One region of the Paenibacillus sp. OAS669 genome, then DNA from elsewhere that is predicted to be linked to it. Evidence: riboswitches for the same ligand, from Rfam matches in the RefSeq annotation. Region 1 holds a riboswitch; each other region holds the start of a gene.
What was found. Region 1 has a riboswitch for thiamine pyrophosphate ahead of GGC63_RS21885 (ECF transporter S component). Riboswitches for the same ligand answer to the same signal wherever they lie in the genome.
Positions count from the first base shown of each region.

Region 2: it holds a riboswitch for thiamine pyrophosphate, as region 1 does, so the genes downstream of both, thiS (sulfur carrier protein ThiS) here and GGC63_RS21885 (ECF transporter S component) in region 1, are expected to answer to the same signal.
Region 3: it holds a riboswitch for thiamine pyrophosphate, as region 1 does, so the genes downstream of both, GGC63_RS07810 (acetylornithine deacetylase) here and GGC63_RS21885 (ECF transporter S component) in region 1, are expected to answer to the same signal.

Region 1 is NZ_JADBDR010000010.1:173,527-180,548, forward strand. It holds gene GGC63_RS21870 (WecB/TagA/CpsF family glycosyltransferase) at 1-135, shown strand, start outside; gene GGC63_RS21875 (MFS transporter) at 330-1,595, opposite strand; gene asd (archaetidylserine decarboxylase) at 1,627-2,415, opposite strand; TPP riboswitch at 2,662-2,766, shown strand; gene GGC63_RS21885 (ECF transporter S component) at 2,899-3,486, shown strand; gene GGC63_RS21890 (ABC transporter ATP-binding protein) at 3,483-4,976, shown strand; gene GGC63_RS21895 (energy-coupling factor transporter transmembrane component T family protein) at 4,951-5,757, shown strand; gene tenA (thiaminase II) at 5,800-6,468, shown strand; gene GGC63_RS21905 (YjjG family noncanonical pyrimidine nucleotidase) at 6,644-7,022, opposite strand, start outside.
Region 2 is NZ_JADBDR010000032.1:94-7,115, reverse strand. It holds gene GGC63_RS34025 (hypothetical protein) at 1-199, shown strand, start outside; gene GGC63_RS34020 (DUF4097 family beta strand repeat-containing protein) at 221-1,474, shown strand; gene perR (peroxide-responsive transcriptional repressor PerR) at 1,577-2,014, shown strand; gene GGC63_RS34010 (glycosyl hydrolase family 18 protein) at 2,153-3,901, shown strand; gene GGC63_RS34005 (DUF2614 family zinc ribbon-containing protein) at 3,976-4,323, opposite strand; gene GGC63_RS34000 (nucleotidyltransferase-like protein) at 4,441-5,310, shown strand; TPP riboswitch at 5,361-5,497, shown strand; gene thiS (sulfur carrier protein ThiS) at 5,591-5,791, shown strand; gene GGC63_RS33990 (thiazole synthase) at 5,849-6,622, shown strand.
Region 3 is NZ_JADBDR010000002.1:566,443-573,464, forward strand. It holds gene abc-f (ribosomal protection-like ABC-F family protein) at 1-50, shown strand, start outside; gene GGC63_RS07800 (prohibitin family protein) at 145-981, shown strand; gene GGC63_RS07805 (DNA ligase) at 1,375-2,283, shown strand; TPP riboswitch at 2,345-2,445, shown strand; gene GGC63_RS07810 (acetylornithine deacetylase) at 2,563-3,837, shown strand; gene tenA (thiaminase II) at 3,872-4,540, shown strand; gene GGC63_RS07820 (AraC family transcriptional regulator) at 4,583-5,413, opposite strand; gene GGC63_RS35320 (hypothetical protein) at 5,643-6,128, opposite strand; gene GGC63_RS07830 (M3 family oligoendopeptidase) at 6,830-7,022, shown strand, end outside.

The sequences.
Region 1 (7,022 bases):
AAGAGGGCACCGGTCCTATGGCAGAACCTCCATCTGGAATGGCTGCACCGGCTGCTGTCCAAGCCCTCGCTAAGATGGCGAAGGCAGCTTCTGCTGCCGAAGTTTGCCTGGAGAGTCGTTACGGGAAGAGGTTGAGCTTATAGATCGGAGTTAACTTATCCCCATCAAGCAATGGCCTTTGCTATGAAGCTGATTCGGTTAGTTTACGGGGAGCTAGCTCCGAATTTTATCCGTAGAAGCCGTGTCAACAAAGAAATCCTCCTTTCCGTACTTGCGGAGAGGAGGATTTTTTTAGCTTCTATGCCAGGCACCATATTGCTCCCGCTGCTTTAAGCGGATGCCTGCTGGTCCCATTCCTTCAGCTTCTTGTCCGAGGGAAGGAAGAAGGTCAACAGTCCGAGCAGCGGCAGGAAGCTGACCATTTGCATAACTGCCTCCAGATGAAACTTGTCAATCAGGCCGCCCAAGGCTACCGCTCCTAATGCTCCGAGTCCGAAGGCCATGCCGGTGATCAGTCCGGAGACCGTTCCGACCTTACCAGGAACAAGCTCTTGGGCATACACTACGGTCACTGAAAAGCTGGATAAAATAATAAGTCCATTGATCAACAAAATGACGTAGGCCCAAAATGCATTAGCATACGGCAGCACCAGCGCTAAAGGCGCGGAGCCGAGCATGGAGAAGAAAATCATATTCCGCCGTCCGAAACGGTCCGCAAGCGGCCCTCCGAGGAAGGTGCCGACGGCACCGGCAGCCGCAAACAGGAAGATGTAGATTTGCGCATGCTCCAGAGACAGGTTGAATTTCTCCATTAAATAAAACGGGTAGTAGGTCGATACCCCGGAATGGTACCAGGATCTGGCGAACACAAGAAAAATCAGCATCGTAAACGCAAAGGCGATCTGCTTCTTACGGGCCGGTCGGTTGGCATGTGCGGCGGATTTTTTGACCGGTCTCGGGTTTGCCGCCATATAACCGCTGTACCACCGCGCAATATACATTTGAACGGCTATGGCCAGTCCGGCCACAAGAACGAACCAAATGGCCCCTCGCTGTCCAAGAGGAGCAAAGATGAGCGCCGTCATGATGGAGGCCAGGGATTGTCCGGCGTTGCCGCCTACCTGGAAGATGGACTGTGCCAGCCCGCGCCGTGAGCCTGCAGCCATGTGTGCGACGCGCGAGCCTTCCGGGTGAAAGATGGCGGAGCCCAGCCCGACAAAAATGACGGATACGAGAATCATGCCGTAATTGGGCGAAAAGGCAAGGCCCAGCACCCCTAGGCATGTCAATCCCATTCCAAGTGGGAGCATGTAGGGGGAGGGCTTGCGGTCAGAATATAAGCCGATGGCCGGCTGCATAAGCGCAGAGGTCATGTTAAGGGAAAAGACGATAATCCCCGCTTGCATGTAGCTTAGTTGCATCGAATCCTTAAGAATCGGCAGGATGGCCGGAATAATCGACTGGATGGAATCATTGAACAAATGAACGATGCTTATGGCAAGTAAAATTCGCATGACAGTCGGCTTGAGACTGTGCTGCGGGGCCGATTGCAGTCTTGCGCCGGCGGCCTCCGTTCCGGATGATGCTGCTTGCATAATGGCTTTCTCCTCTGCTAGTACGATGATGTCAGGATGGCTGAATGGTTCCTAACGCTTCTCCCATTTTGACTTTGCTTCCGACATGCAGGTCGCTGCGGCTTAAGAACGTATCGCTCTCCATCAGCAGCACGACGGTGGAGCCGAACTCGAAGTAAGCGAGCTCATCCCCGCGCTGCAAGGTGTTGGGCAGCGGCTTCACGTACTGGATGCTGCTCACGTTCATCGCTCCGACCTTTACTACGGCCACTTCGCCGCCCTCATGCTGCATATAGGTGATCAATCTTTCGTTACGGCTCAATACTCTGCGCATTTGGCGCAAACCGAACTCGTTCACCGGATATACTTTGCCCGGGACGTGCTCTTTCTCGATAATGCTTCCGTCAATCGGGGTATGAATCCGGTGATAATCGGTCGGGCTCAAATATAGCACGAAATAAAATCCGTTCTGATAATTCACCGTACGAGGCGAAAAGTTAAGCAGCTCCTCAACGGTGTAATCTTGTCCCTTGACGTTAACGATCAAACCTTCTTCTATCGGTCCCATGCCGGTAATCGCTGCATCAACCGGACTGACGAGAGTATGCTCGGCAGTATTGACTGGACGCAGCCCGGATTTCAAACGTCTCGTAAAAAAATCATTCAGTGAAGCATACTCCGACAGATGCTTCTCGGCGTCTTGAACCGGAATGCCGTATATTTTGGCAAAGCGCGGGATCAATCCGCGGCTTGCTCGGGATTTCGCAAAGGATCCGGTTAACCGGGAGATCGACTTGCGGGAGGATAGCTCCGTCAGCAAGCGGAAAAAAGGTTTCATCATAACTGTTCATTCACCTATTTCTTCATAGTGTGGGTCTACCGAATATCTTGACACAGAACAGGGTCCAACGCAAGAAAAAAAGCATGGCCCTACAGGAAGGAAAGGGACATTTGCCCATACGCAAAACGGCGATGTTTCGGTGCCCAACCGGCTCCGGTATCGGCAAGTGAGGATTGCCGTCTCTTTTTGCGGACCGGATACCGCACATTTAGCCGTTGACTTTTATCCCAATCGTGCTAATATGATATTTGTCACTAGGGGAGCCGAAAGGCTGAGACTGGATCGATAGATCCTAGACCCTCTGAACCTGATCTGGATTGTACCAGCGTAGGGAAGTGGAGAACGTTAGAAGCGTGTTATCTACGTACATGCAGGCCACTTCCATGTTGTTGATGGAGGTGGCCTTTTCGCGTTGTCCTGTCAGAACAAGGTCTGGGCTGAGGCCCCGAGCATCATCATATTTAGAAAAAGGAGTGGATGGAAATGTCCAAAGGGTTAAAGCTAACCGACATCCTGGTCACCATCGTCATCGCAGTTGTGTTCGGCATCATTTATCGGTTATGGGGAGATGTGTCCAACGTCGTAAAGCTGGCGGGCTTGCAGCTGGATCAGCTTGTCTACGGGGTATGGTTTATGGCGGCTACGGTAGCGGCGCTGATTATCCGCAAACCGGGCGTAGCGCTGCTGGCGGAGGTGGCCGCGGCTTCCGGGGAGCTTCTTACAGGCTCGCAATACGGGATTGAATCCTTGACCTACGGGATTGCTCAAGGTTTGCTGGCCGAGCTGGTATTCGCCTTATTCCGATACCGCAGCTTCTCGATAACGACGGTTTCCCTGGCAGGGATCGGTTCGGCTGTCGCTTCGCTTGTTTTCGACGCGTTCAAAGGCTATTTGATCGATCTGCAAACCTGGAATTTGACGCTGTATTTTGCTTTCCGCATCGTCGGATCGATCTTCTTCACGGGGATGTGCGCGTACTGGCTGGTGAAAGCTCTGGAGGTTACCGGGGTGACACAGCTTGTCCGTCCGGTGAGCAGCGCAGATTACCAGGCCTTGGAGCGTAAGGGATGATGCAGCAGGAATGTGCATCAGTACATGGACTACGTCTCAAATTCGCCGGTAGTCCGACGCTTCTGTTCAACGATATTTCGTTCTCGGTTCAGACAGGGCAGAAGGTGCTGCTCCTCGGACCGAGCGGATGCGGCAAATCTACGCTGCTTCAAGTATTGACCGGGCTCGTTCCCAATGTGATCGAGGTCCCTGTCAAATTCGACGAGATTGCCATTCCTGCCTCATGGGGCTATGTATTTCAAGACCCGGATACCCAATTCTGCATGCCGTACGTAGATGAGGAAATGGCGTTCGTGCTGGAGAATCTGGGGGCTCCGCGGGAGGAGATGAGCGGCAGAATCAGCGACGGGCTGCGGCAGGTAGGACTCGAGCTTCCCGAGCTTCACATGCCCATTCAAGCGATGTCCCAGGGGATGAAGCAGCGTCTGGCGATAGCCTCCGTGCTTGCCCTGGAGCCGGAGGTTCTGTTCTTCGACGAACCGACGGCGCTGCTGGACCCGGAGGGCACCCGGCAGGTGTGGGATACCATCAAGGCTATAGGAAGGGACAAAACGATCGTTATCGTAGAGCATAAAATCGATGAAATCATCGGATTTGTCGACCGGGTCGTACTGTTCTCCCCCCAAGGGGATATCTTGGCGGACGGCCCGCCTGCCGACGTATTCGGTCAGCATAAAGAAAAGCTTAAGGAGTACGGGATCTGGTATCCGGAGGTATGGGATGATTACGTCTCCGGACCGGCTTACAGGTCGCTGCGGAATGCTGCAGAGGAGAAGCCTGTGCCAGCATCGGGATTGCTTAAGCTGAGCGATTTTAGCGCCTACCGCGGCAGGGAAGCGAAGCTGCGTGTCGAAAAAGCGGCGGCGAGCTCCGGCGAATGGATTGCTGTAGTGGGCGAGAACGGAGCGGGCAAGAGCACGCTGCTTCAAGCCCTGATGCAGCTCATTAAGACCTCGGGCGCTTACGAGCTGGCTGGACGCGGCGTTAAAGGCTTCAAGGATGTGGCGGATACTGCAGCTTACGTCTTTCAAAATCCGGAAATGCAATTTGTAACCCATTCCGTGCTGGATGAGGCGGCATTCGGGTTCCGCCGCGGGCGGAAGCCGGATGCCGAAAGGCTTGCGCTGGAGCTTCTGGCCGAGTTCGGTCTGGAGGCCCAGCAGAACCAGCACCCTTATCAATTATCGCTCGGACAAAAACGCCGTCTCAGCGTGGCGACGGCAATGTATCAGACACAGCGGGTTATTATGCTGGATGAGCCTACGTTCGGACAGGATGCAGCGAACACCTTCGCGATTCTGGAGAAGCTTGAGGCCTGGAGACGCCAGGGAACGACCATTATTATGGTCACGCACGATCTGGAGATCGTCCGGTGGTTCGCAACCCGGGTCTGGGTCGTGGAGCGGGGAAGGCTAGAAGCGGACACGACGCCGTCGCAATATTTGCAGAAGGAAGTGAAGGACAGTGGACAACTTATTAGCTTACGATGAAACCTGGCTGCACCGAGTGAATCCGAGCTTCAAGCTGCTGCTGTCGCTGGCCTTGTTCTTTGTCCTTCTCTTCACGGACAATCTTAATGTTCTGGTCAATCTGACCCTTGCCCAGCTGATTCTGCTGCTGTGCTTTTCGGGACAGCCTCTGCACCGGCTGCTGCTGATGTTCCTGCCGTTCGGACTGCTCTTCGTATCGTCCTCCATGTCCATGATGCTGTTCGGAAAAGGGGACACGACATGGATTCATTGGGGATTGATTCGGGTTACGGAGGAGAGCTCTTACCGCGGGCTTCATATCGGCTTGAAGACCGTCAACATGGCGCTTACAGGATTGACGTTTGCATTGACGACAAGGCCCGTCGCCTTGTTCTACTCGCTGATGCAGCAGTGCAAGCTGCCTGCGAAATTCGCCTACAGCTTTATGGCCGCCTTGCGGCTGATTCCCATCATGGCTGCCGAATTCCAGACGCTCGGCATGGCGCTGAAGGTGCGCGGCGTTAAAAGGCGCGCAGGTTTAGGCGGCGTGTATGAGACGCTAAGGCTCTACGCGATCCCTCTGCTGGCGCAGAGCATCCGCCGGGCGCAGCGTATTGCGGTTGCGATGGAGGCCAAGCGCTTCTCGGCTTCGCACCATCGTACATTTTATTATCGGATCGGATTTTCCCAGCGCGATGTCTATTTGCTTTTCTATTTGGTGCTGACGGTGTGCGCTGCTCTGTATTTGGGCCAGCATTTTCCTTATTTCCATGTAGGAGATGTAAGGTATAAAGTCGTCTGATCTTGACGATAGGATGTAAGCAAAATTAAAGGAGGAACCGCCATGAAATTTTCACAAGAGCTGCGTCAAGCAGTGGAGGACAGCTGGAATGCAAGCTTTCATCATCCGTTCGTTCAAGGAATTGCTAACGGCACCCTGCCGCTTCAATGCTTCCGTTATTATGTGCTGAACGATGCTTACTACTTATCCCAATTCGCCCGTGTACAGTCCCTTGGCGCGGCCAAAGCGGCCGACCTTGCCACATCTAACCGAATGACCGTTCACGCTCAAGGAACCTACAATGCGGAACTGTCGCTGCACGAAACATTCTGCAAACGAATGGGCATTACGGCCGAAGAACGTGCCGCGTTTCAGCCGGCGCCGACCGCTTACGCCTATACATCGCATATGCAGCGGGTAGCCTATAACGGGCATCTGGGCGACATTATCGCCGTCATTTTGCCGTGCTACTGGCTGTATTACGAGATCGGCGAGAAGCTTCAGGGATCAGCTCCGGAGGAGCCGATCTACCGCGAATGGATTGAGGCTTACGGCGGCGAATGGTTCCGGGAGCTGGTGCAGGAGCAGATCGATCGTCTGGACTCTATTGCCGCAGAGGTATCGCAGGCCGACCGCGATCGGATGAAGCAGCATTTTGTGATAAGCAGTCATTATGAATATTTATTCTGGGAAATGGCTTATACGCTTGAAGCGTGGCCAGCCTATAAATAAGAAAGAGTACCTGTATATCCCCTTGCGGTTAACAGTGAAAAGAGTTCATGCAATGCTGGACTTAACACTGTAGACCGGAGGGGATTTTTATGAGACGAGGAGCAATACTTTTTTTTGCAAATGATAGTGCTGTGACAGACCCCCTCCAAACATAAGAACTTGTGGGTGTGTGCACTTATTTTACAATCTCTATCAGGCCTTCTAATTTATTTATTTCGTAAGTAGGTTTAAAGGATGTAGTATTTTCCTTGTGCTTTGGATTGAACCAACAAGTATCAATACCATAGTTAATTCCGCCTTGAATATCAGAAGTCAACGAATCGCCTACCATTAGCACGTTGGATTTGTCTGTAATCTGAAGCTTATGAAAAGCATAATCAAAAATTTCTGTTTGTGGTTTTTGGAATCCAGTTAATTCAGAGATAATAATATGTTCAAATTTACCTCCTATAGGGGAATTATTAATTCTAGATGTTTGTACATCAGTGAAACCGTTAGTAATAATTGCTAAGCGTTTATACGAGAGATCTTTAATGACTTTTTCAGCTCCTTGG
Region 2 (7,022 bases), on a different contig from region 1:
CAGCAAAAGGTCATCCAAAGGTCCAAAAGGCAGCACGATCGGCTACTTGTTGATTATCGGGGGCGTATTCCTGTTTCTTGTAAGCAGCAAGCCGGCCTGGCTGAACCGGATTTTTGAGCTGCTCGGGTCCTCTATCGGTGCTGTTGTGCTTATTGTTGTAGGCGTCGTGATGTTTTTGAAGGAATCTACGAAAAAATAAAGACAAGAAGGAGAACGTACGATGCGAAAAGCAGGACGTTACACGGCTGCGCTGCTTCTGGTTTTAGTCGGGGCGGCGGTAATTGCCGATCAGTACATGGGATCGCAGTGGACAGCGCTTCTTGTTAACTGGTGGCCCGTATTGTTTGTAGCTTTGGGCGTTGAGTATATTTTATTTAATATGAAATACGGAGACAGCGACAAGCAGCTGAAGCTGGATCTAGGCGGCGTCATTATTGCGGTTATCCTCTCCGCTATTGTCATTGGCAGCACGCAGTCCGCCGCGCTGTTCCGCAATTGGTCGGCCAATCTCAATTTGGGAGATGCGGTGCTTTCCTTCACCCAAGGGGATGGACACAAATTTGAACAGGGAACGACTGAAATCGTGTTGGCCAGCGGGGTGGATAAGGTAACGGTTAATAACCCTTCGGGCAATGTCGTTCTAAAGCAGGGAACTACGGATAAGCTTCAAATTGAAACGACCGTTTACGTGGCCGTGGATGACGAGCAGGAGGCCAAGCGAATTGCTTCCGAGGCGCGGTTGGAGCAGCGGGTTCAAGGACATGAGCTGACGTTAACCTCCACAGGAGCAGAGTACGGAGGCGGGTTCTGGCAACAGCGCAAGGCGCGCACTGATCTGGTGATCAGCCTGCCGCAGCAAATCAAGCTCGACATGGATCTGGAGACAAGTAACGGGTCCATCACCGCGGAACAATTGGCTTTCAAGCGGGAGCTGAAGGCCAGGACGACCAATGGAGAAATCAAGGCTGCTTCCATCCGGGCCGATAACATAGAGCTTCGATCCACCAATGCCCGCATCGCAGCTGTAAAGACCCAAGGAAGCATGAAGCTGGATTCAACCAACGGCGTGCTGGAGGTGCAGGATCATCAGGGGGATGTGAAGCTGACATCGACCAACGGCAGCCTTACCTTGAATCAGGTTAACGGTACCATAGCTGCCAAAACAACGAACGGAAATATTCAGATCCAGGATGTACCCGGCGGATTAAAGGCAGACACAACGAATGGCTCCGTACAAGTTGCGAGCCGCGTTATTAACGGGGATTGGGATATCGAGACGACTCACGGCGGCATCAAGCTGGTACTGCCCCCTAACGGAGACTACACTCTCAAAGGAGAAGGGGAGAGAGACAGTATTCATTCGGCGATTCCGATGCAAATTAATAAGAAGTCGATCGAAGGAGTTGTCGGTACGGGAAAACATAAAATACATTTGGATACGAGTGGAACTATCGATATTCAAAAAGCGGAGTAGCACGTTCTTTTTTTCAGCTATCCTGTAACTTCATTGACAAATGTAAATAAAGCCGCGTAAAATAAATCGATACCCTTTTATCGGATTAGGCGGTGAGACAGCATGGATTCACGATTGGAGCAAGCGTTGCACAAATTGAAATCGACAGGCGTACGCATGACCCCGCAAAGACATGCTATTCTGGCCTATTTATTAAATACGATGACGCATCCGACGGCTGACGAGATCTATAAGGCGCTGGCGCCCCGGTTTCCGAGCATGAGTGTTGCAACGGTATACAACAATCTTAAGGTATTTATCGAGGTCGGACTGGTTCGTGAGATGACCTACGGCGATCATTCAAGCCGGTTTGATGCGGATATGTCGGATCATTACCATGCGCTCTGCGAGGAATGCGGCAAGCTCGTTGACTTTTCCTACAAGCCGCTGGATGATTTGGAGAAAACGGCCGGGATAGAGACAGGGTTTTTGGTGAAAAGCCACCGTGTCGAAGTTTATGGGATCTGCTCGGATTGTGCCGGAGCCCGGCAACTGTCGTAAATTGGAACATTCTACTAATATAAGGTATAATGGACGTGCTTAAAGCCTGCTTGGCAATCAAGTGGCTTTCAGTGCGTCTTTTTTGTTAAACTAGTACTAGATTTGAGCGATGACTAGAGTCGCCATGGGAGTGAAGCAATGGAACCGGATTTGATGATGAATCATAGAACGACGAGAAAAAGGTCGAAAAAATGGCGCATATGGACCCTATTGTTCGCCGTATTACTCGGAGCCGCGGCCGTAGTGTACTGGGACAAATATGTTCCGACCAGCCGGCATGAGGATCCCTCCTTCGAGGGAATCGCGAAGCCGATCTTCTATAAAGGCGTTTTATATGATGAGCCGGCCTCGGGGAAGGAAGAGAGCTTGAAGCTGCCCTTTGCCTTAGCCAAGGAATTAATAGATCCGATGATGCTGTACGAGGAATCGAGTGATTCGACCATTATCACGACGCAGGACAAGGTAGTTCGCTTGAGGACAAGCCAGTTGACCGGAACGATTAATGAGAAGCCCTTCAACCTGAAGTTTCCTCTGGAAAAAGTAAACGGAACCCTGTATCTGCCCATGGAGCCTTTAAAGCAGCTTTACGGGATAGAATTGCGGGAGTCTCAGGACACCGGCGCTGTGATCCTTGTGAAAGAAGGGGACGAACTCAACTGGGGCAAAGCGGTATCTTATCCGAACAAGCCGGACAAAACGATTCCGATGCGCAAGGAGATGTCCATTAAATCTCCGATTGTTGCTGATTTAAAGCAGGGAGAGGACGTCATGATCTGGGGTGAGGAGGAAGAGTGGTACCATGTGCAGCTGAAGAACGGGTATATGGGCTACGTCAAAAAGGACCATTTGTTGTCCGATCATGTGGAAAAGGTCCCCAAGCAGGAGCAGCCTCCAAGCTTTGTAGCGCCGAAGTTGGAGGGCGGGAAGATCAATATGACCTGGGAGCAGGTAACGACTCCAAAAAGCCCGGATACATCCAAATTTCCACCTATGCCCGGCTTGAATGTGGTTAGCCCTACCTGGTTTCATATCGATGACGGTCAGGGCAACTTGAAGAACATTGTTGATCCGGCCTATGTCAAGTGGGCGCACAGCCAAAACTATCATATTTGGGCGCTGTTCAGCAATGGATTTGATCCGAAGCGCACGACAGAAGCATTGTCGACCTACGATAAAAGAATGAAGATGATCAAGCAGCTACTAAGCTTTGCGCAATTATATTCCTTACAGGGCATTAATATCGATTTTGAAAATGTAAATACTAAGGATAAAGAAAACCTGGTCCAATTCGTCCGCGAAATGGTGCCGTTAATGCATGAACAGGGGCTTGTCGTATCGATGGATGTTACGCCGAAGTCTTCAAGCGAGATGTGGTCGGCCTTTTATGACCGGAAAGCTCTTATAGATTCTTTGGACTATATGATGATCATGGCCTATGACGAATACTGGGCCAGCAGCCCTACCGCAGGCTCCGTCTCCTCGCTTCCTTGGGTGGAGAAGAACGTCGTGAAGCTGATGAAGGAGGACCAGATTCCGGCCTCGAAGCTAGTGCTGGGCGTTCCTTTCTATACCCGGATCTGGACGGAGGAGGTCGTTGACGGCAAGAAGAAGGTAAGCTCGAGATCGGTCTATATGGACAATCCGCAAAGAACGATCAAAGAGAAAAATCTGACTCCTGTGTTCCTGCCGGAGGTCGGTCAAAACTATGTCGAGTACAAGGAAGGCGACAAGCTGAACCGTATATGGCTGGAGGATGAGGTATCCATGAAAGCGCGGATGGATATCGTTAATAAATACCAGCTTGCCGGAGTGGCTACGTGGCGAAGAGGCTACGAGAACCCGGCTATATGGGAGCTTATAAAGACAGAGCTTAACAAAAAGCCTTAACCGGACAAAAAAACTGGCTTCCTCTCTCACCTCATGCAGGTAGGGAAAGGAGCCAGTTTTCTTTGCTTCGGCCGTTAAAGATTGGCTTTGGCATTCGGGTCGTGCTGGGGATCCAGAGACAGGATCGTTTTGCAGAACATGCAGCGGTCCGTTTTACCGAGAATTTTGGTAGCCTTGCCGCATTCGGGGCATTCGACAACGGTGGTGCTGGTAGACATCATACCGGCCCAGAAATACACTCCCATGCTGGCCAGCATAGAGATAGCTCCGATGACCATACATATACCGGCGATAATCTTGCCTGCTACGCCCCAGTTAAAAACAATGCCTGCTAACCCCACGATCATCAGCAGCATGCCTCCCATGGTCAGCAGCAGTCCCCATAACCGGAATTCATTAACTTTACTGGATTTTAATATCACGGGTGTCACTTCTTTCTTTAGATAAAATGTGAAATTTGTCACTGAAATGATGCAGGAAACCGCCTACTAATGTAGAAATAAGAAGTATCATGGAATGTTATGTAGGAGGCTGCGGCGATGAACGCCCTAAAGGAACAAAGGATTGCCAGGCTCCGGGAAGATGATGCAGTCATGAGTATATTGGCGGTCGATAATCCGTCAATGTTTTCTGCAATCACGGACGGATTCGATCTCCTGTTGCTAGTCATTGTAAAAGAGGGCCTGCAAACTGATCAACAGTATCATTATATAAAAGACGACTGCCGTATACAAGAAAGATGGTTTACTTCGTCTGCAATTCATCAGCTTATGCTGCACGGAGAGCACCGCAACCTCATTTACTGGATCTTAAAGGGAGAGATTCTTCTGGATCGGAATACGTATTTAGAAGGTTTGCGGCATCGGATGCTGGAATTTCCGTCGGAAATGAGAGAGCACAAGCTGTTAATAGAATTCTCCAGATTTTTGCGCAAATATATGGAGAGTAAAGAATATATTTTGGAGGACCATCTGCTGGATGCGTACAATAACATTCTCGAAGCGCTCCATCATTGGGCGAGGATTGTTATCATCGAAGCGGGAAGCCATCCCGAAATTACCGTCTGGCGTCAGGTAAAAACGATTAATCCCGGAGTATACAAGCTGTATGAGGAGCTCACGCTAAGCAATGAAACGCTCAAGCAGCGCGTCCAGCTAGTGCTTCTTGCTTGCGAATTTTCCGTCATGTCCAAGATGGAGAGATGCTGCGGCCTCTTGCTCTCCCTATTGTCCAGCCGTGAAGAAGCCTGGAGCCTAGGCGAGCTTCAGCAGTGTGAGAAGCTGTCCGACATTCGGTTCGAGCTTCCGCTTATCCTGAATAAGCTGGTGAAGAAATCACTGGCCAAGGAAATTATCTATACATTGGACGAAGAAGTATCCCAGCTGGAATTACGGTACACAACGAAATAAGGAATCCAAGCGACAAAAACAGCAGTTTCTGCTATACTTATACTCAATTGAATAACCACTAGGGGAGCCTTTTATCGCGAGGCTGAGATAAGAAAGCTTTTTCTTGACCCTTGGAACCTGATTATGGCATGTCTTGTGCGGCATGCTTCTGGATGATACCAGCGTAGGGAAGTGGACGAACGTAAGATGCTGTTTTCGGCATATTTACACCAAGTCAACCTCTTGTGCGCGGTTGGCTTTTTTTGTTGTCAATTTTACCTGGAAAGCGTGGTGTGGTGGTGTGAGACTGATCATTAACGGGGAAGCGAGAGAAGTAGATCAGGTAACGAATGTTGCCGAGCTGCTTACTGTTTTCAAACTTGAGCAAAAAATACTGGTCATCGAGCTGAATCGGGACATTATCGAGCGCAGCGAGTATGCCAATACAGCTCTCAAGGAAGGCGACTCTCTTGAAATTGTTCACTTTGTAGGCGGGGGTTAAGGATTGATTTGCCCGTTATACTTGCTTGCACATACATATTAATGGAGGTTTGTACAAATGAATGACGTGTTAAAAATCGGCCCCTATGAATTCAAATCCAGATTGCTGCTAGGGACAGGCAAATTCAATTCGCTGGATATTCAAAACCAAGCCGTTCAGGCTTCCGAAGCGGACGTTCTTACCTTCGCTATTCGCCGTCTGCCTATCGATAACCCGGAAGCTCCTAATTTCCTGGAGACGCTGGATTTAAAAAAGTTTACGCTTCTCCCTAACACGGCGGGCGCTTATACTGTAGAAGAAGCTGTTCGTATTGCAAAGCTGGCCAAGGCATCGGGCATGTGCGACATGATTAAGGTGGAAGTCATCGGTGATCCGAAGACTCTGCTGCCGGACCCTATCGGAACGCTAGAAGCTACGAAAATACTGGTGGACCTTGGCTTCATCGTGCTGCCGTATACCTCGGACGATCCGATTCTGGCGCGCAAGCTGCAGGAAGCGGGAGCCGCTGCAGTTATGCCTGGAGCTTCTCCTATCGGTTCGGGACAGGGCATTGCCAATCCGAATCAGCTTCGCTTTATTATCGAAGAAGCGAAAGTTCCTGTAATCGTTGACGCGGGTATAGGCGGTCCGGCAGATGCTGCATTGGCAATGGAGCTGGGTGCCGATGGCGTACTTCTGAACACGGCTGTCGCCGGCGCTCAGGATCCGGTTCTCATGGCGGAAGCATTCAAGCTGGCTGTCATTGCGGGACGTAAAGGATTTATGGCGGGGCGCATTCCTAAAAAGAGATATGCCTCTGCAAGCAGCCCGGTCGAAGGAATGATCGAATAGCTTGAGCTTGATTCGAAACCTGAAGGGAGTACGTCTGGTTTAGACAGGCGTGCTTCTTTTATTCTGTAAGCCATCGAAAAAAGAGCATCTGCCTTGAAAGATGATTCGCTGAATATTTTTTTAAAATAACGCTTGACTTTATATATAAGCCTATGATACATTAACTCTCGCCGCTAAAAAACGGCAAACACATCCGAAACAAATCAAGCTTAATAAGAAAAATAAATTTCAAAAAAAAGCTTGCATTAAGATGGGTGAATGTGATATATTAAAAAAGTCGCTGCTAAACAAAGCGACACGAAATGACAAGATGAAAATTACGAAAGTAATGAAGTTTTGTCGAGATATTGTCCTTTGAAAACTGAACAACGAGTGAATGTTTGAACAGAGAATGAAAGTT
Region 3 (7,022 bases), on a different contig from region 1:
CAGAGAGGGAGCTTCTGTACCAGCAGTGGGAGCTCCTCTCCGGGGATTGAAGGGATATTCTGTTCTTAATCCCAGATTATGAAACATAATCTGTGAAAGTACGTAATGAACTGTACGACATACTCACCACTGGAGGTTGATGGTATGAATGCAGAAGTGACCAAAATTCCCAAGAGGCCTAACGTTGGCTTCGTCGTGACGTCCGTTTTTATAGCGCTGCTGATCGTCATCATCGGATTGAACAGCTTTGCATCCGTACAATACGGGCATGTGGGACTGTACAAAACGTTCGGCAAGTTAAATGACGAGATACTTGGCCCTGGAATACACTTGAAGCTTCCTTTCGTTCAGAGCGTTATTCAGGTCAACACCCAGGTTACCAAAGCAGAGACGGATACGTCCGCTTCGTCCAAGGACCTTCAGCCGGTTTCTACGCATGTTGCCGTTAACTACTCTGTCAACAAAGAGGCTGCCTTTAATTTGATGAACAATATTGGAGGCAATTTTGACTCGGTTATTATCTCGCCGGCAATCCAAGAGATCGTCAAGGAGGTGACGGCCAAATATCCTGCGGAGGATTTGATCGCCAAGCGGGACGTCGTCGCGGGAGAAATCAGCGATCATTTGACGAAACGGCTGGCCAAATATGATCTGATCGTGAACGATATTAACATTGTGAATTTTAAATTCTCAGATGCTTTCAATCAGTCGATCGAAGCCAAGCAGGTGGCGCAGCAGCAAGCATTGAAAGCGGAGAACGATTTGAAGCGTATTGAGATTGAAGCCAAGCAGAAAATTACGCAGGCCCAAGCTGAGGCGGAGTCGTTGAAGCTGAAGAAGCAGGAGATTACGCCGGATTTGGTTCAGCTCAAGCAGATTGAAGTGCAGGAGAAAGCACTGGAGAAATGGGATGGCCGTCTTCCGAGTGTGACCGGAGGCGCAACACCGTTTATCGACCTGAACTCGTTAGGCAGTAAATAAAACCGCGAGCACGCGCTCTCGACACCCATGGACAAAAATGGTAAATTGGAGGAGGGGTTATCAGTCTTTCCTCCATAAACAGTGTATTAATGATGGATACCGGTAACCGTATTCCGTGAATGCAATATGCTTCCTCTATGATTTGGTTCTAAACCGCATATTAGGGCTGTTGACCCTATAAGGCGTTTTTTTTTATTACTGCCTAAGGAGCTGGGGCAGCGGCGCAAGAATATCTTGTGCGGAAAAGCCCCGATTGGCAGGAGGAAAATGAATTCAGCAATCAGAAATAGTCGGTCCTGCCAAATCCGAATTCCTAAAAGACAGACATAACGGTAGTCAACAGGTTACAATCCGTCCCTTTTTGGTAAAAATGAGGATATGAGGTGATTCCTGTTGCAGGTTTTTACACCGTATCAGCCAATGAACGTCAGTATTCAACATGAGCCGTTTGACGATCCTCAATACTTGTTTGAGCCCAAATGGGACGGCTGGCGTATTGTGATCCATAAGCAAGGAAGCCGGATTGAGGCCTACACACGTCATGGGAATAAGGTGACGAAGAAGTTTCCCGAGCTCGAACAGGCTGTATCGGCTATTCAGACTCATACCGCGATTCTGGATTGTGAAGGGATCGTTATGCGAGACGGGAGACCCGTGTTTGATGATTTCAGCTACCGTGGACGACTCAGCAGCTCCATGAGGATAGCGCAAGCGGTTGCGACACATCCGGTAACTTTTGTAGCTTTTGACTTGCTGTTCACGGAGCGCGAGCATAGCAATGAGCCGCTAATGGAACGAAAGGGACGACTGCATGAGCTCCTCGTTCCTAACTCCGTCATTATGCCGACCCTGTATGTAATGGAGAGAGGGAAGGCTTTGTTCGAGCTGACACGGGAACGGGACATGGAAGGCATCGTGGCCAAACGAACGGATTCTATCTATAGGCCGGGCACGTTGAGCCGGGATTGGGTTAAAATCAAGCATTTTAAAACCATTGACGCTGTTATCCTTGGTTTCCGGACGAATCCCTTCGCGCTGGTGATCGGGCTGCAGTTCCGTACTGTCAAGAACAAGCCTGTCGGAGTGGTGGAATTCGGACTTACTTATGAAGATAAAGAGTGTTTTATGGAGCTGTCCAAGGACCTTTATCTGGAGCATGACAAGCAAACCCAATGGATACAACCCAAACTCTGCTGCCGCATCCAATATTTAGAACGTACGGATACCCATCAGCTTAGGACAACGATATTTAAGCAATTTTTGCCGGATAAAAACCCGGAGGACTGCATTTGGCATTCCTGAACGTCTCGAAGGATTGAGAACCTTATCCAGTCTATGATACTATGAATAAGAAAACGAATAAGAATTTCACTAGGGGTGCTGATGCAGCTGAGAAAGGCGGGAGCCTTAACCCTTATACCTGATCTAGGTAATGCTAGCGAAGGGAAGTGGACGTCACGGCAGTGCTGTGCTGCGCGCGTAAACCACTTTGTCCTGCGAAGTGGTTTTTTTGCTGCTATCGTATTCTGCTGAACAATTGAATAATGCGGGTATCCGCATGAATGAACTGGAGGAGATGGATTGAGTCAGGAATTGGAAGCTTTAATCAGGCAGGTCGAGGAGAGGCAGGAGGAGCTAGTGCAATTGGCCTCACGGCTGATACGATATAAGACCCCGGCGCCTCCGGCCAGAAATACAGAGGAAGCTCAGCAGTTTATTGCACAATTCCTGGAGCTTCACGGGTTTACGGTTGATCAATGGGAAGTGTATCCGGGAGACCCGAACGTCGTCGGTATCAAACAAGGACAAGCCTCCGATCAATTCAAGAGCTTGATCCTTAACGGCCACGTGGATGTGGCAGAGGTAAGTGCGGACGAGCCATGGGAAACCTCTCCGTTCGAGCCGATTGTCAAAGACGGCGTCCTCATTGGCCGTGGGGCCTCGGACATGAAAGGCGGGCTGGCGGGGGCGCTCTTTGCCATCCAGCTGCTGGACGAAGCGGGCATTAAGCTGCCCGGAGATTTGATGTTCCAATCGGTGATTGGTGAAGAAGTCGGAGAAGCAGGTACCCTCCAATGCTGCAAGCGCGGATATCAAGCCGATTTTGCAGTTGTTGTCGATACGAGCGATCTTCATATTCAAGGGCAAGGCGGAGTTATTACCGGTTGGGTCACCGTGAAAAGCAAGAAGACGTTTCATGATGCGACCCGGAAAAATATGATTCATGCCGGAGGCGGAATCCTGGAGGCCAGCGCGATCGAAAAGATGATGAAGCTCCTGCAAGGACTTCAGGAGCTGGAGAGACATTGGGCGGTCATGAAGAGCTATCCGGGGTTTGCACCAGGGACTAATACGATCAATCCGGCCGTTATCGAAGGAGGCAGGCATGCGGCGTTTATTGCCGACGAGTGCAGACTGTGGATCACCGTTCATTTTTATCCGAATGAAACCTATGAGAGTGTATGCCGGGACATTGAAGAGCATTTGAACCGGGTAGCACAAGCGGATCCGTGGCTTAGGGAGAATCCGCCGCAATACGAATGGGGAGGCTCTTCCATGATAGAGGATCGGGGAGAAATCTTCCCTTCTTTAGAAGTGGATCCGAATCATCCTGCGGTCCAGCTGCTTGGTTCAGCCCATGAAACCATATTAGGCCAGCCTGCTGTGGTGGATGTCTCTCCTACGGTAACGGATGGGGGCTGGTTTGGTGATGCAGGGATACCGGCCGCTATTTATGGCCCGGGGGATTTAAAAAACGCTCACGCTGTCAATGAACAAGTATCCATAGAGCAGCTGATTCAATTTACGAAGGTTATGCTGAAATTCATGTACGAATGGGGACACACGGCTAAATAAAGTTGCGCTGGAACCCGCTGGAGGAGGAATAGAGATGAAGTTTTCCGAGTATTTGTTAGAAAAACTGCAGCCGGTTTGGCGCAGCAATCATGACCACCCGTTCGTTCAAGAGATGGGCAAGGGAACGCTGGAGCTGGAAAAATTCCGGTTTTATATGATTCAGGACTACATTTATTTGATCGATTATGCGAAGCTGTTTGCGCTAGGTGCTGTAAAAGCGACGGATTTGACAACGATGGGCACGTTCGCCGCGCTATTGCATTCTACCATGAATGAGGAGATGGCGCTGCACCGGGCTTATGCCGCCAAATTCGGAATTTCCGAGGAGGAGCTGGAGCAAGCGCAGCCGTCACCTATCACGCTGGCCTATACTCACTATATGCTGCATGCCGCTCAGAACGGATCCTTGGCAGAGCTGGTCTCCGCCCTGCTGCCTTGCATGTGGAGCTATTGGGAGATCGGTAAGGAGCTGGCCCAAATCCCAGGATCAACCGAACACGAATGGTATGGAGAATGGATTCGAATGTACAGCTCGGAGGAATTCGGCACTCTGGCTATGTGGTGTATCGACCTGCTCGACCAGCTGGCTGAAGGCAAGCCTCAGAGAGAGCTGAATCGGCTGGAGGAGATCTTTGCGACGACTACACGATTTGAATATTTATTCTGGGATATGGCTTACCGTAAGGAAATGTGGCCGTCCTGAGTTGAGCCGGGCAGAATGACGCGGCTTTCTTTATATTCGCTTTTATCTTCTGCCGGCTCCATTACGGTAGGCTCTGGGAGAGATTCCCGTATGCTTCTTGAAGGATTTGGAGAAGTGGTACACATCACTGAAGCCGGTTACAGCAGCAATATTCGCCAGCGAATCGTCGGTGTTGATCAATAAATCCTTGGCCTTATCGAGTCTTCGTTTGTAAATGTACTGCATGGGGGTAATACCCAAATGCGTCTTCATAAATTGGTACAAATAATTCGTATTAAAATGCATTATGTCCGCCAGCTGCTCAATCTTAATGTCGTTATCCATATGCTGGTCGATATACTCCGTTACTTTTTGCAGCTTCAGAACGGAAGCGGGAGCTACGGACTTGATACCGGTACTGACGCAATGATCGATAAAGCAGCTAATGATATCGTAAATAGCGGATTTGACTCGCAGCGACATAGAGGAAGCCTGCCAGGACAGCGTCTGCTCCATTCTATGAAAAGACTGTACAATACCTGTACATTCCTCTGTATTCATAACGTAAGGAAGCCCATAATATTGAAACAGCGGGGAGAACATAACATTGGATGTAAAATGACACCAGTACTTGGTATAGGTGTTGGAGCTGACGGTTGAGAAGGAATGCAGTGTTCCGGCCGGTATGAATACGAATTGACCCGGCGCAGGATAAACATCCTGATCGTGAATGCGGATCCAGCCTTCTCCGTCGCATATGAAGTACATTTTATTGTACTCGGGCTTTAGATTCTGATAGCCCCAATCAGGCCGGCAGCGGGTAAACCCTCCGTTTAATAAATGGATTTGCAAGTCAGCTACATAGTTGTAGATCAGGTCTTTTCTGTTCTCCATCCAGGCATTCACCCTCTCTTGTCAAAAGCAGGAACCGATTCTATTTTAATATAAAACCGGCGGGAATTGAATGCTGCCGAAATGAGAAATGACACCCATTGATGGAGACATGGCCATAGTGATGCTGGAGCATCCGGCCTAATAGTAAAGCGATTTAAAGATGTACCCATATCATAAGGGTTACTTGGCCATAAAGTGAAACAGGAGGCTTGGGCAGCCTCCTGCTTACTTACGCATATGCTTTTTCCATGTACTCCAGCTTTAAAGCCGTTAAATGGGTAAGCTCCGGTGTGGAGAAAAACTCTGCCAGTCTGCGCAGCCTCATATAAATCGTGCGGAGCACGACGGAATCCATATCCGTAATCATGCTTTGGTTAGCGATATAATCCTGAAGGCTGACTTTGATAAGAAAGTCGCTTTCCCGCAAATTAACAGATAATTGCTTACTCGGGTTATAACCGTTATAAAGGATATATTTGGTCTGCTGCAGCGCATTTTGATACAGCTCAACACATCTTTTGGTAACAGGGACTTGTCTCTTCAATCCATATGAATCCTTAACGACCAGAAGTCGGTTAGCCGCATCCAAAGAATCCTTTTTTAAGTACACGATCTCGTGGGTGCCTATCCCTTCCATAAGCAAACGAATGATAATCGCATCTTGCGGATTGATGCATTGAGACTCGATAAAATTAATTTTTTCAAAAATAATAATAGCAAATCATCCCTTCAGTTTGTGTTAATGGGGTTTACTTGGAATATTTTACAATAACTGTTCCATTATTCATACGATGTAAAACAGGAAGTTTTGTCGTATGTTGACTTTCTTCTAAAATACTTTATGACAAGAGTTTTGGTAATATTACTGAAATTTTGAGTTTTTACAATAAGTGCTTAACGATGGTTGCCCGAAATGAGGGAACTAGCCTTCCAAAAGGCGGGATATTGAAGCGGAATGTAGAAAAATTTTAAAGGACGATACTCTATTTTGACAATTAGCATGCTGGTGATGAGCCGGCGAAGGAAGGGGGGAGCTCAGATCGTTCTTACCATATGTGGATAAGACATCGGGCTATAGGAGAGCAAAGTAACTCTTAAATAACCTGTGGTTAAATAAAGTGACGTTTCGACTGATTTTTAGTACAGCTATTAGACAATTTACGGTCACACAAATATTTAAACAATGATTTCGACAATCAGATCGCTGCATTCCATCATTTGTCGATTTAGATTTAACAAAAATGCTGCATTGGCGTTGACCATACAGCCATCCTTAACTCATAGTCAGTTTAGGTGTGTAATTAGGGGAGGTTTATAGTAAAATAATGGTATATGCCAGTCAAAGCAATCATAGGCTTCAAACGGTACCTTAAGGCAAGATATTACCAACCAAGCGATAAGAAAGAAGGGACATGGATGAAATTTCAAGATTACCTGTATGAGCGTCCGAATATGGAGCAGTTTGCCCATGATTTTGCCGTATTACTAGAGAAGTTCTCAGCTGCCGGGACTTTTGAAGAACAAGACGCGGCTATGAGCGCCATCAATGCTGCGAGAAGAGACGTTTCATCCATGCTTACGATCGCCCGCATCCGGCATTCGATCAATA